3 regions of the Cellulomonas fimi ATCC 484 genome follow, and region 3 is predicted to be linked to each of the others. Evidence: riboswitches for the same ligand, from Rfam matches in the RefSeq annotation. Region 3 holds a riboswitch; each other region holds the start of a gene.

The links. A riboswitch is a leader RNA that binds a small molecule or an ion and turns the genes downstream of it on or off. The one in region 3 is predicted to bind S-adenosylmethionine.
Region 1: it holds a riboswitch for S-adenosylmethionine, as region 3 does, so the genes downstream of both, CELF_RS12195 (ABC transporter permease) here and CELF_RS05980 (LLM class flavin-dependent oxidoreductase) in region 3, are expected to answer to the same signal.
Region 2: it holds a riboswitch for S-adenosylmethionine, as region 3 does, so the genes downstream of both, CELF_RS16175 (rhodanese-like domain-containing protein) here and CELF_RS05980 (LLM class flavin-dependent oxidoreductase) in region 3, are expected to answer to the same signal.

What each region holds. Positions count from the first base shown of each region.
Region 1 covers NC_015514.1:2,676,070-2,680,147, forward strand. Annotated here, with positions in the region: gene CELF_RS12180 (glutamate-5-semialdehyde dehydrogenase) at 1-310, opposite strand, end outside; gene CELF_RS20005 (GNAT family N-acetyltransferase) at 315-1,484, opposite strand; gene CELF_RS12190 (rhodanese-like domain-containing protein) at 1,408-1,830, opposite strand; SAM riboswitch class IV at 2,064-2,173, shown strand; gene CELF_RS12195 (ABC transporter permease) at 2,249-3,349, shown strand; gene CELF_RS12200 (ABC transporter permease) at 3,346-4,078, shown strand, end outside.
Region 2 covers NC_015514.1:3,582,936-3,587,013, reverse strand. Annotated here, with positions in the region: gene CELF_RS16180 (O-succinylhomoserine sulfhydrylase) at 43-1,308, opposite strand; gene CELF_RS16175 (rhodanese-like domain-containing protein) at 1,305-1,718, opposite strand; SAM riboswitch class I at 1,724-1,820, opposite strand; SAM riboswitch class IV at 1,940-2,054, shown strand; gene CELF_RS16170 (aminotransferase class V-fold PLP-dependent enzyme) at 2,094-3,509, shown strand; gene CELF_RS16165 (hypothetical protein) at 3,553-3,993, opposite strand.
Region 3 covers NC_015514.1:1,296,991-1,301,068, forward strand. Annotated here, with positions in the region: gene gtfA (sucrose phosphorylase) at 1-322, opposite strand, end outside; gene CELF_RS05975 (CsbD family protein) at 429-623, opposite strand; gene CELF_RS20360 (hypothetical protein) at 655-810, opposite strand; SAM riboswitch class IV at 1,093-1,200, shown strand; gene CELF_RS05980 (LLM class flavin-dependent oxidoreductase) at 1,505-2,656, shown strand; gene CELF_RS05985 (NtaA/DmoA family FMN-dependent monooxygenase) at 2,665-4,035, shown strand; gene CELF_RS05990 (DUF1684 domain-containing protein) at 4,049-4,078, shown strand, end outside.

The sequences.
Region 1 (4,078 bases), 1.4 Mb from region 3:
GCTCCCGCAGGGCGTCGGCGATCGCGACGACACGCTCGGGCGTGAGCGCGAGGCGGTCGAGCAGCCCGGCGGACAGCCCGTCGGCGCGGCCGCGCTCGAGGTCGCGCGCGTTGGCGGCGACGACCTCCTCCGTGGCGGCGACCAGGGCGTCGGCGAGCGCGTGCAGGGCCGCGTCCTTGGTCGCGCGCGTGGCGGTCGCGAGGGCCCGGGACGCGACCTTGGCGCGCTGCGCGACCGCACGGACCTGCGCCGGGACGTCCCGGCCGTCGGCGGCCTCGTCGTGCAGGGGGACGTCGAGCGATGCGGTCATCCCGTCAGGGTAGCCCCGGGTCGTCGTCCGAGGTCCGGGCCTTCCACGGTGCGGCGGCACGGTCGAGGTCGAGCCCGAACGCGAGCAGCGTGGCCCCGTCGACGACGCGCGTCTCCCGCTCGGGCAGGCGCGTGAAGCCGAGGCTCTCGTACAGGCGGTGCGCGCCCGTCATGGCCGGCCCGGAGCTCATCACCACGCGGCGCAGCCCACGCTCGCGCGCCAGCTCGACGGCGAACCGCGTGAGCAGCGCGCCCACGCCCCGTCGCCGCGCCTGCGGGGCCACGGCGAGCAGCCGGAAGTCCAGCTCGCCGTCGCGGCCGAGCGGCGAGATGTGCGCGCCGGGCCGCGGCGTCGCGACGGTACCGAGCAGGTCGCCCGTGACCCGGTCCTGCGCGACCCAGACCTCGTGCTCACGGGCGCGCGTCGCGACGTCGGCGACCGACGCCCGGTACGAGTCGGTGAGCTCGTGGTCGTGTGCGTAGGCCTCGACCGACAGGCGTGCGACGGCGTCGTGCTCGTGCGGGGCGATCCGGCGCACCGGCACGCCCGGCCGCACGAGGGAGTGCACGAGGACGACGAGCCTGCCGACCCCGGGCACCACGGCACTCTCCCGCGTCGGCGTGCGCTCGAACCCGAGGCGCTCGTAGAGACGCTGCGCGCCGACGTTGCGTGCGCCCGTGTCGAGCACGACGGCCCGCACGCCCCACCCGCGGGCCCGGTCCACCGCCGCGACGACGAGCGCCGCGCCCGCACCGTGCCCCTGTGCGCCCGGCTCGACCGCGAGCAGACGGATCTCGGCCTCGTCCCCCCCCGCGCCTGCCGCGTCAGCCCGTGACCGGGCCGCAGCAGGCTGACCGTGCCGACCAGCCGGCCGTCGGCCGTCGCGACGAGCAGGTCCCCCGCGCTCGCCCGGGCGCCCGCGTCGAGCATGAGGCGGACCCGTGCGGGGTCGGTCGCGGCGCCGTACGGTCCGGCGTCGAACGCGCGCCGCGTCAGCATCCCGACCGCCTCGAGCTCGTCGGCCCGGGCGGTGCGGATCTCGAGCGCAGGCGCGCCGACGGTCGGCGACGCAGGCGCACGGGCGCCCGTCGGTGCGGTCACCGGATGCTCGTCGCGGCGCCGTCGTCGGCCTGCTCGACGGGCAGCCCGGCGTCGCGCCACGCCGGTGCCCCACCCTCGACGTGCACGACGTCCGTGAAGCCCTTGTCCCGCAGCGCGGCCGCGACCGGACCGGAACCCCGGACCGAGCCGCAGACCACGACGACGGGCGTGTCGAGCGACAGGGCCGGCACGACCCGCGCCGCCGAGTCGAGGTCGAAGGCCGTGTCGACCGCGTACCGGTCGACGACCGTCGCCCCCGGCAGGCTGCCCGTGGTGGCGCGGCCGGCGTCGCTGCGGACGTCGACGAGAACCGCTCCCGCCGCGACGCGCTCGGCCGCCTCGCCGGGGCTCACGAGGGGGGCGAGGGCACCGGCCTCGTCGAGGCTGAGGTCCTGGGCGGGGGCGGTGGATCGAGTCATGCCGGGCTCCTCGTGCAGCGGTGCGGCGGATGCCGTGCGGGCGGGCGGTCGAACGGCGGTCTGGGCGGGACGCACGCTCCGACGGCACTCCGCCCGCGTCAAGGGGCGGCCGGAGTCGTCTCGCAGGTCAAGACCCAGCGCGTGCACCGTGTCCGCGAGCGGCCCTTTCCGCATCGTGAGACAGCGACGACCACCCATTGACCGCCCCGACGGCCGTTCCTACCTTCACCGCCGGTCACGAGACCCGACGTCAAGCCCTGGCTGGTCGGGCGGCAACCCTCCGCACGTGGCGGGGTGCTCCAGGTGATGACCCGGCACGGCTTCGGCCGTGCAAGCACGCCGCCCGCCCTCGCGCGCCACCTCGGCGCACCGAAGGAGTCCGCATGACCACCGCCCCGCACCGTCCGGCGGCCACGCCGTGACGCGCTACCTGGTCCGTCGGCTCGGCCTCGCCCTGCTCGTCCTGTGGGCCGCGTACACGGTGTCGTTCCTCGTCCTGTACGCGCTGCCCGGCGACCCCGTGTCGGTCATGTTCGGCGGCGAGTCGAACGACGTCACACCCGAGCAGCTCGACGCGCTGCGCGCGGAGTACGGGTTCGACCAGCCGCTCGCCGCGCAGTACGTGAGCCGGCTGCTCGACGCGCTGCGCGGTGACCTCGGCACGTCGGTCGTGAGCAAGCAGCCCGTGACGACGCTGCTCGCACAGGCGCTGCCGCCGACCGCCGCGATCGCGGGCGCAGCCCTGCTGCTCGCGGTCGTCGGAGGCGGCTCGCTCGCGATCCTCGCGACCGCGACCCGCAGCCGCGCGCTCGCCGGTCTCTTGCAGTCGCTTCCGCCGCTCGGGGTCGCGATCCCGTCGTTCTGGTTCGGCCTGACGCTCGTGCAGTGGTTCTCGTTCCAGCTGCCGCTGTTCCCGGCGCTCGGCAACCAGGGGCTCGCCTCGGTCGTCCTGCCCGCCGTCACGCTGGCGCTGCCGACGTCGGCGGTCGTCGCCCAGCTGCTGTCCCGCAGCCTGCTGCACACGCTGCACGAACCGTACGTCGACACCGCGGTCGCCAAGGGCGCGGGGCGGGCCCGCGTGCACCTGCGGCACGCGCTGCGCAACGCGGCGCTGCCCGCCCTCACCGCGACGGGCCTCGTCGTCGGCGGGCTGCTGTCCGGCGCCGTCGTCACGGAGACCGTCTTCTCGCGCGCCGGGATCGGGCGTCTCACCGCCACGGCCGTCGCCGCACAGGACATCCCCGTGGTGCAGGGCGTCGTGCTCGTCGCCGCGACGGTGTACGTGCTCGCGAACCTCGCGGTCGACGTCGTCTACCCGCTGCTCGACCCGCGCATCGTCGCCGCCGGCCGTGCGGTCCCCACGACGGACGACGCGGGGCGCGACGACGCGCGCGACGACACCGCGGCCGGCGCGTCGGCCGGCCCGGGCCGCGGCACCGACCCCGCCCACGACGCCCACGGCCCGGATGCCGACGCGCTCGTCGGTGTCGCGCCGCACGCCGCCGGAGGACCGCGATGAGCTCGCTCGACAGCCTCACCGGCGCGCAGACCCGCCGCCCCGACGGGTTCGTCCCCACCGCGCTCGACCCCGACGCGCGCGCCGACGACTTCACCACCACCGCGGCCGAGCGGTTCGCCGACGCGGTGCGCGCGCACGACGACGAGCTCACGCACCGCGGCCCGTGGCGCACGCGCCTCGAGGACCTCGGGCGACGTCCCGGCCTCGTGCTCGCGCTGCTCTGGTCGCTCGCGGTGCTCGTCGCCGCGTTCGTGCCGACCCTGCTCGCACCCGGCGACCCGCTGTCCGGCGTGCCGGCCGACAAGCTCCAGCCGCCGTCCGGGGCACACTGGTTCGGCACCGACCAGCTGGGCCGCGACCTCTACACGCGCGTCGTCCACGGCACGCAGCTCACGCTGCAGGCGGCGCTCGTCGCGGTGCTCGTCGGCCTCGTCGTCGGCGCGCTGATCGGGCTCGTCGCCGGCTTCGTCGGCGGGCTCGTGGACGACGTCGCGATGCGCGTCGTCGACGTGCTGCTGTCGATCCCGGCGCTGCTGCTGTCGCTCGCGCTCATCACCGTCCTCGGGTTCGGGTCCGTGAACGTCGCGATCGCCGTCGGCCTCGCGAACGTCGCGTCGGTGTCGCGGATCATGCGCTCCGAGGTGCTGCGCGTGCGCACGTCCGGGTACGTCGAGGCGGCGCAGGCCGGCGGCAGCCCCTGGTGGACGGTCCTGCTCGGCCACGTGCTGC
Region 2 (4,078 bases), 2.0 Mb from region 3:
GTCGTGGCGATCAGCGACTGACGGGCGGTCGCTCGACCGGCGTCACAGCGCGTGGTCGAGCGCCTGCGCGAGGTCCTCACGCAGGTCCTCGACGTCCTCCAGGCCGACGGACAGGCGGACGGTCGACTCGGCGATCCCGACGGCGGCGCGGCCCTCGGGGCCGAGCTTGCGGTGGGTCGTCGTCGCCGGGTGCGTGACGATGGACTTCGCGTCGCCGAGGTTGTTCGAGATGTCGACGACCCGCAGCGCGTCGAGGAACGCGAACGTCGACTTCTTCGCGACGTCGGGGGTCGCGCCCTCGGGGACCCGCAGGTTCAGCGTGACGACGGTCCCGCCGCCCGTCTGCTGGGCGCGCGCGAGCTCGTGCTGCGGGTGCGACGGCAGGAACGGGTAGCGGACGGACGCGACGGCCGGGTGCTGCTCGAGCCAGCCGGCCAGGTCGAGCGCGGAGGCGGCCTGGTGGCGCACGCGCAGCGACATCGTCTCCAGCCCCTTGAGCAGCACCCACGCGTTGAACGGGGAGAGCGACGGGCCGGTGTTGCGGATGAGCGTCTGCACGGGGCCGCGCACGTACGCGGCGGAGCCGAGGATCGCGCCGCCGAGCACGCGGCCCTGGCCGTCGATGTGCTTGGTCGCGGAGTAGACGACGACGTCGGCGCCGAGGTCGAGCGGGCGGGACAGCACGGGCGTCGCGAAGACGTTGTCGACGACGACGGTCGCCCCCGCGGCGTGCGCGAGGCGCGACACGGTCGCGATGTCGACGAGGTCCTGCATGGGGTTGGACGGCGTCTCGAAGAACACGACGTCGGCGGGGGTGGACAGCGCCTCCTCCCACTGGGACGACACGTGCCCGTCGACGTAGTCGGTCCGCACGCCCCACGCCGCGAGGATCTCGTCGAAGATCACGACGCTCGACCCGAACAGGGCCCGGGCGGCGACGACGCGCGAGCCCTGCCGCACGAGCGCGGCGAGCGCGGTGAACACCGCGGACATGCCGGTCGCGGTCGCGTAGGCGGCCTCGGCGCCGTCGAGGAGGCGCAGGCGCTCCTCGAACGTCGACACGGTCGGGTTGGAGTAGCGGGAGTAGAGGAACCGGTCGACGTCGCCGGCGAACGCCGACTCCGCCTGCGCGGCGGAGTCGTAGACGTACCCCTGCGTGAGGAACAGGGCCTCGGACATCTCCTGGAACTCGGAGCGCACGAGCCCGCCGCGCACGGCGAGCGTGTCCGGGCGCAGCGTGGAGCGGTCGACGGACCGGTCGTCCCAGTCACCGGGGCCGGGCACGCGGCCGGGTGCGGACCCGCTCACAGCGTGGTCCAGGGCAGGCCCTCGGCGCGCCAGCCCACGTGCCCGCGCTGCCCGTCGGGGCCGACGTCGCCCTCGAACCCGCGCAGCACGTTGTACGCCGGGCCGAACCCGGCGGCGGTCGCGGCCTGCGCGGCGGCGACGGAGCGCACGCCGGAGCGGCACAGGAAGACGACGGGCCGCTCGTCGCCCGGCGTGAGCCCTGCCTGGGCGAGCTCGTCGACGAACCGCGGGTTGAGGCCCTGCGGGGTCGTCCACTGGACGAGCGCCGCGCGGCCGCCGAGGTCGCTCGCGTCGGGGACGCCGATCGTGCGCCACTCGCCCTCGGTCCGGACGTCGACGAGCAGCGCGCGCTCGTCCGACGCGAGCAGGTCCCACGCCTCCTGCGGGGTCAGGTCACCGGCGTAGCCCATGCGTTCCTCCATCGGTCCTGGCGGTAGCACCCTCGCCCGGGCGGGCCCGGGGGGTTGCTGCGGCGTCGTCGAGCCAGATCTCTCGGCCGCTCTGGATGGTTGCCGCGATGCTACGCGCGCTCGCGCCGCCGTGGTCAAGGGGCGGACACGACGTCCCGTCATACGAGACACGCCGTCGCTCTCGTTGACAGTCCCGCGGCCGTCGGAAACCCTCGTCGTCAGGTCATGAGCGCCAGCGCGAAGCCCCGGCTCGCTGGCCGGCAACCCTCCTCCGCGGTGGGGTGCCCCGGGTGACGACCAGGCCGACCGCCGCCCGGCGGACGGCAAGCGCGGGGACCGCCGTCGGTGCGGCTCCCACGGACCGTGAGGAGCACCATGACCGCCACCGCCGAGCACGCGTCCTGTGCCGAGGTCGACGCCGTGCCCACGTCGTCGACCCGCGAGCCCGTCGCCGCCCTGCTGCCCGTCGTCGGGGCGGACACCACCGTCCCGCTCGTCGACGGCACGCAGCGCACGTACGCGAACCTCGACTACGCCGCGAGCGCCCCTGCCCTCGAGGCCGTCGCCGCGCGCGTCACCGAGGTGCTGCCGCTGTACGCGTCGGTGCACCGCGGCGCCGGCTACCTCTCGCAGGTCTCCACCGCGCTCTACGAGTCCGCCCGGCAGACGATCGCCCGCTTCGTCGACGCGCGTCCCGACGACGTCGCGATCGTCACGCGGAACACCACGGACTCGCTCAACCTGCTCGCGGGTGTCGTGCCCGACGGCGGGCGCGTCCTCGTGCTCGACATCGAGCACCACGCGAACCTCCTGCCGTGGGTCGAGCAGTCCGGCCGCGGTGCCACGACGATCCTGCCCATCGCGTCCACCGTCGCCGGCACGCTCGACGCGCTGCGCGACGAGCTCGCCCGCCAGCCGTACGCGCTGCTCACGCTCACGGGCGCGTCCAACGTCACGGGCGAGGGCCTGCCCGTCGAGGAGGTCGTCGCGCTCGCGCACGCCGTCGGCACGCGTGTCGCCGTCGACGGGGCGCAGCTCGTGCCGCACCGCGGCTTCTCGCTCGCCCGCACGGGGGCCGACTACGTCGCCTTCTCGGGCCACAAGACGTACGCGCCGTTCGGGGCCGGGGCGCTCGTCGGCCGCCGTGACTGGCTCGACACGGGCACGCCGCACCTCGCCGGCGGCGGGGCGGTGCGGGACGTCCGCGCCGACCGCACGGTGTGGCAGCCCGCACCCGCCCGCCACGAGGCGGGGTCCCCGAACGTGCTCGGCGCGATCGCCCTCGCGGAGGCCTGCGACCGGCTCGCCGCGCTGCCCGCGGGGACGCTCGCCGCGCACGAGGACGCCCTGCGGACCCGCCTGCTCGACGGGCTCGCGACGATCGACGGCGTCGAGGTCGCCCGCATCTGGCCCGACTCCGCCGACCCCGTCGGGGTGCTCACGTTCACCGTCCCCGGGCACGACCCGGGGCTCGTCGCCGCGTACCTGTCGGCCGAGCACGGCATCGGCGTGCGCGACGGCCGGTTCTGCGCGCACCCGCTGCTCGCGCACCTCGGCGCCTCGGGCGGGGCTATCCGCGCGTCGGTGGGGGTCGGGACGACGAGCGAGGCGGTCGACCGGCTCGTCGTCGCGCTGCGGCAGTACCTGGCTCACGGCCCGTCGTCCCGGTACGAGGTCGTGGACGCCTGCTGGACGGTCGTCGACGACACCCGCCCGCTCGTCCAGGTGCACGGCCTGGACGCGCTCGCCGCGACGGCGGCGGCCGCGTGCGGTCCGGCGCTCGACGACTGAGGCCCGGCCCGGACCGGCCCGCGGCCCGCCGAGGCCGGGACCGTCAGGCGGGGAAGCGGCGGTTCCGGGCCCAGCGGTCCCACGGGCCGACGTGTGCCGCGACACCGTGCGCGTGCAGCCGCGCCACGGTCCGTCCGAGCGCGCCGACGACCTGACCGCGGATCCGGTCGGCGCGCAGCGTGCGGATCCCGACCTCGATCTCGGACCCGTCGGGCCCCTCGCCCAGCACCCGCACCGTCAGGACGGGGCCGGAGAACAGCTCGACCGGCTCGAGGAGCTGCAGGAGGCTCAGGGCGAGGTGCGCGCTGCCGCGAGCCGTGAACGAGCCGTCGGGGGCGACCCGGACGCGCATCCGCGCGGCACGCAGCTCCTGCGCCAGCACCTCCATGACGCCGCCCGGGGGTGCGGCGACGTGCAGCGTCGTGACCGGTGACCCGAGCAGCAGCGGCCACGGCTGCACGACGGGCGGCGGCGCGCCCGTCACGCGGTCGCCTCCGGCTGGCCCAGCACCTGCTGCGTGCGCACGAGCACCGGGCACGACACGTCGACCGCCACGCCACCTCCTTCGT
Region 3 (4,078 bases):
ACGCGTCGCCGCGCGCCCGCACGTCGAGGAACGCGGCGGACTGCGCCGACACGTGGTTGACGATGAGGTCGACCACGACGTCGTGCGTGCGCGCGAGGTCCCGGACGTCCTCCCACGTGCCGAGCCGCGGGTCGACGGCGGTGTGGTCGACGGGGTCGAAGCCGGCGTCGGCGCCGTCGTAGGGCGTGAAGAACGGCAGGACGTGCACCCCGCCGAACGCGCCTGCGAACGGCTCGGAGCGCAGCAGCCGCGCGAGGCCGGGGAGGTCGCCGCCGAGCCGGTCGGCGTAGGTGATGAGCTGCACGGCGTTGCGCGTCGCCACGTCGGCGTCCTCTCTGACGCGTCCGGGGAGCCCCGCCGGGCTGTGGGCGGGCGGTCCGCGGCGGGGCCCGGTCCGGTGTCCCAGGCCGGGCCCCGCCGAGCGGCTGCTACTTCTTGAAGGCGTCCTTGACGTCGTCGACGGCGTCGGCGGCCTTGTCGCCGGCCTGCTTGACGTTGGCCGACGCCTGGTCGCCGCGGCCCTCGGCCTCGAGGCGCTCGTCGTCCGTCGCGCGTCCGACGCCCTCCTTGACCTTGCCCTTCGCCTCTTCGGCGGCGTGCTCGATCTTGTCGTCGAGACCCATGGTGGGCTCCTCTCCGGTCGTGGCGGTCGGGTCAGACGGCGCGTCGTCCGCGCCCGACGAGCCAGCCGATGAGGCTGACGACGAGCAGGATGACGCCGATCCAGAGGAGGACCTGCGCGGCTTCGACGGCGACGCCGAGGACGATCATGACGACGCCGGCGATGATGAGGATGAGCCACAGAGCCATCGGACTGCCTCTCTCGACTCGGCGGCCTCGTGACCACCGACCTGACCCGGTGACCAGGGTTCTTCGGTCACCACACGACATCGTCCTGCCGCAAGGGGCGTCTCGCATGTCGGGCGAGGGGCGCGGGCGGGTGGTATTCGGATCGCCGTCCGCACGGGTGCCGGCCGGCTCCGGCGTGCGCGGTGGACACCGCTGTCCACGATGTGAGCCGCGCCCGGCAGATAGTTGACCGATCCAGTCGGGTTTTCTACTGTTCTCGGCACCGGGGTCCGACGGGTCCGGGGTCATGAGCTCCAGCACCAAGCCCCGGCTCGCTGGACGGCAACCCTCCCGCGCGGCGGGGTGCCCCGGGTGACGACCAGGCCGTGGACCCCACGGCAACGGCGCGGACGCAGGCCCAGGGCCTGCCGTGAGGAGAGAGCGATGAGCAGCGGGCGAGCACCCCGGCACGCAGCCGGCCTCACGTGTCGCTGTCGCCCCTGCACGCCCTCCTGTCGCGCCCGCTGAGCACCCCGACGACACCGTCGCCGGCCGGCCACCGGCCCCCCGCACAGGCACAGGCTCCCGCGCAGCCCGAGCGCTGACGCGCCGTCGCGGCCCCTGCCGCACCCGTCCCACGCACCCGCCACGCCCCGGTCCGGGCGCGCACCCGCGCGTCCGCACCGCCGCGCACCCCGAAACGGATGGCACCCCCATGACCGTCTCTCCCCGCAGCACCCACCTCGGCCTCGACCTCTCCGACGCCGGCCCGCACCCCGAGGCGTGGCGCACGTCCGGGTCGGAGCCGCACCGGCTCTTCGACCCCGAGCGGCTGCGCGAGCTCGTCGACACCGCGCAGCGCGCGACGCTCGACTTCGTCCTGTTCGACGACGCGTTCGCGCTCCACACGAGCCGCAACACCACGTTGCGGGGGCGGCTCGACGCGGCCCTCGTCTCGGCGCGGCTCGCCCCCCGCAGCGCGGGCATCGGGCTGGTCGCGACGGTCGACACCACGCACACCGAGCCGTTCCACGTCGCCAAGGCGCTGCAGACGATCGACCACGTCAGCCACGGGCGCGCCGCCTGGCAGGTCGCCTGGTCGACGTCGCCGCAGGTCACCGCGGCCTTCGGACGCAAGCAGGTGCAGGACGAGGCCGACGCGGTCGCCGAGGCCGACGAGGCCGTCGACGTCGTGCGCAAGCTCTGGGACAGCTGGGAGGACGACGCGGAGATCCGCGACGTCGCGACCGGCCGGTTCGTCGACCGCGACAAGATCCACCGGATCGACCACGAGGGCGTCCGGTTCGTCGTGCGCGGGTCGTCGATCACACCGCGCTCGCCGCAGGGCCAGCCGCCCGTCGTCGTGCGTGCGACCTCGTCGCCCGCGCGTGCCTTCGCCGCGCACCAGGCGGACGTCGTCCGGATCGCCGTGACCGACCGCGCGGACGCCGCCGTGCAGCGCGCCGAGATCCGGGCCGCCGCCGCGGCCGTCGGGCGCGACCCCGACGAGATCCGGGTCCTCGCGGACGTGCTCGTCGTGCTGGGCGGGACCGCCGCCGCGGCACGCGAGCGCCTGGCCCTGCTCGACGCGCTCGCCGGCGACGCACGCCGACCCGACGGGTACGCGCACGTCGGGACGGCCGCGGAGCTCGCGGCGACCGTCGAGGACTGGACGGTCACGGGCGCGGTCGACGGGTTCGTGCTGCGGCCTGCCGCGCTGCACACCGACGTCGACGGCATCGCCGACGAGGTGGTCCCGCTGCTGCGCGCCGCGGGAGCGTTCCGCGACACCTACCCCGGCACGACGCTGCGCGACACCCTCGGGCTCGCGCGCCCCGCCTCCCGCTACGCCTCCGCGATCGCCTGAGCCGCGCCATGACCGTCCCCCGCAAGCAGGTCCACCTCGGCGCGCACTTCCCGGGCGTCAACTCGACCACCGTCTGGACCGAGCCCGACTCGGGCAGCCAGATCGACTTCGCGTCGTTCGAGCACCTCGCCCGCTCGGCCGAGGACGCGCGCCTCGACTTCTTCTTCCTCGCCGAGGGCCTGCGCCTGCGCGAGCACAAGGGCGAGATCTTCGACCTCGACGTCGTCGGGCGGCCCGACACCCTGCCCGTGCTCGCCGCGCTCGCGGCCGTGACCGACCGGCTGGGCCTGGTCGGCACGATCAACACGACGTTCAACGAGCCGTGGGAGGTCGCGCGGCAGTTCGCGACGCTCGACGTGCTCTCGGGCGGGCGCGCCGCGTGGAACCTCGTGACGTCGCCCGACGCGTTCACCGGTGCGAACTTCCGCCGCGGCGGCTTCCTGCCCTACGAGCAGCGCTACGAGCGGGCCGCCGAGCTCGTCGCGGTCGCCCGCGCGCTCTGGGACTCGTGGGACGACGACGCCGTGCTGGGCGACCGCGAGGGTGGTGCGTTCCTGCGGGACGTCGAGCACGTCGGCCCGCACTTCCAGGTGCGCGGCACGTTCCCGACGCCGCGCGGCCCGCAGGGGCACCCGGTGCTCTTCCAGGCCGGCGACTCCGGGCAGGGTCGCGACTTCGCCGCCGCGACCGCGGACGTCGTGTTCTCCATGCACTCGACCTTCGAGGACGGCCGGGCGTTCTACCGGGACGTCAAGGACCGGCTGCCCGCGCTCGGCCGCCGGGAGGACTCGCTGAAGATCCTGCCGGCGACGAGCGTCGTGCTCGGCGACACCGCCGAGGACGCCGCCGAGCGGGCGCGCGTCATCCGGCGCCAGCAGGTCTCCGGCCCGGGCGCGATCGCGTTCCTCGAGCAGGTGTGGGGCGTGGACCTCACCGCCTACGACCCCGACGGGCCCCTGCCCGACGTGGAGCCCGACGTCGGCAACGCCGACATCACGCGGGGCCGCGTGCGGCACGTCAAGGACCCGCGCCCCGTGGTCGCCGCGTGGCGCGCGCGGGCCGAGGCCGAGCGCCTGTCGATCCGCGACCTCGTCATCGCGGTGACCAGCCGGGGCGGGTTCGTCGGGACGCCCACGCACGTGGCCGACGAGATCGACCGCTACGTCCAGCAGGACGCGAGCGACGGCTTCATCCTCGTGCCGCACCTCACGCCGCACGGTCTCGACGACGTGCTGGCGACGGTCGTGCCGCTGCTGCAGGAGCGCGGCTCCTTCCGGGCCGAGTACGCCGGCCCGACGCTGCGCGACCACCTCGGGCTCGACCGCCCGGCCGAGGGCCGTGCCGCGACCGCCCACCTCGACCAGCAGCCCGTCGGCTGACAGGAGCGCCACGATGACCGACACCGCCACCCGCCCGCCGGCC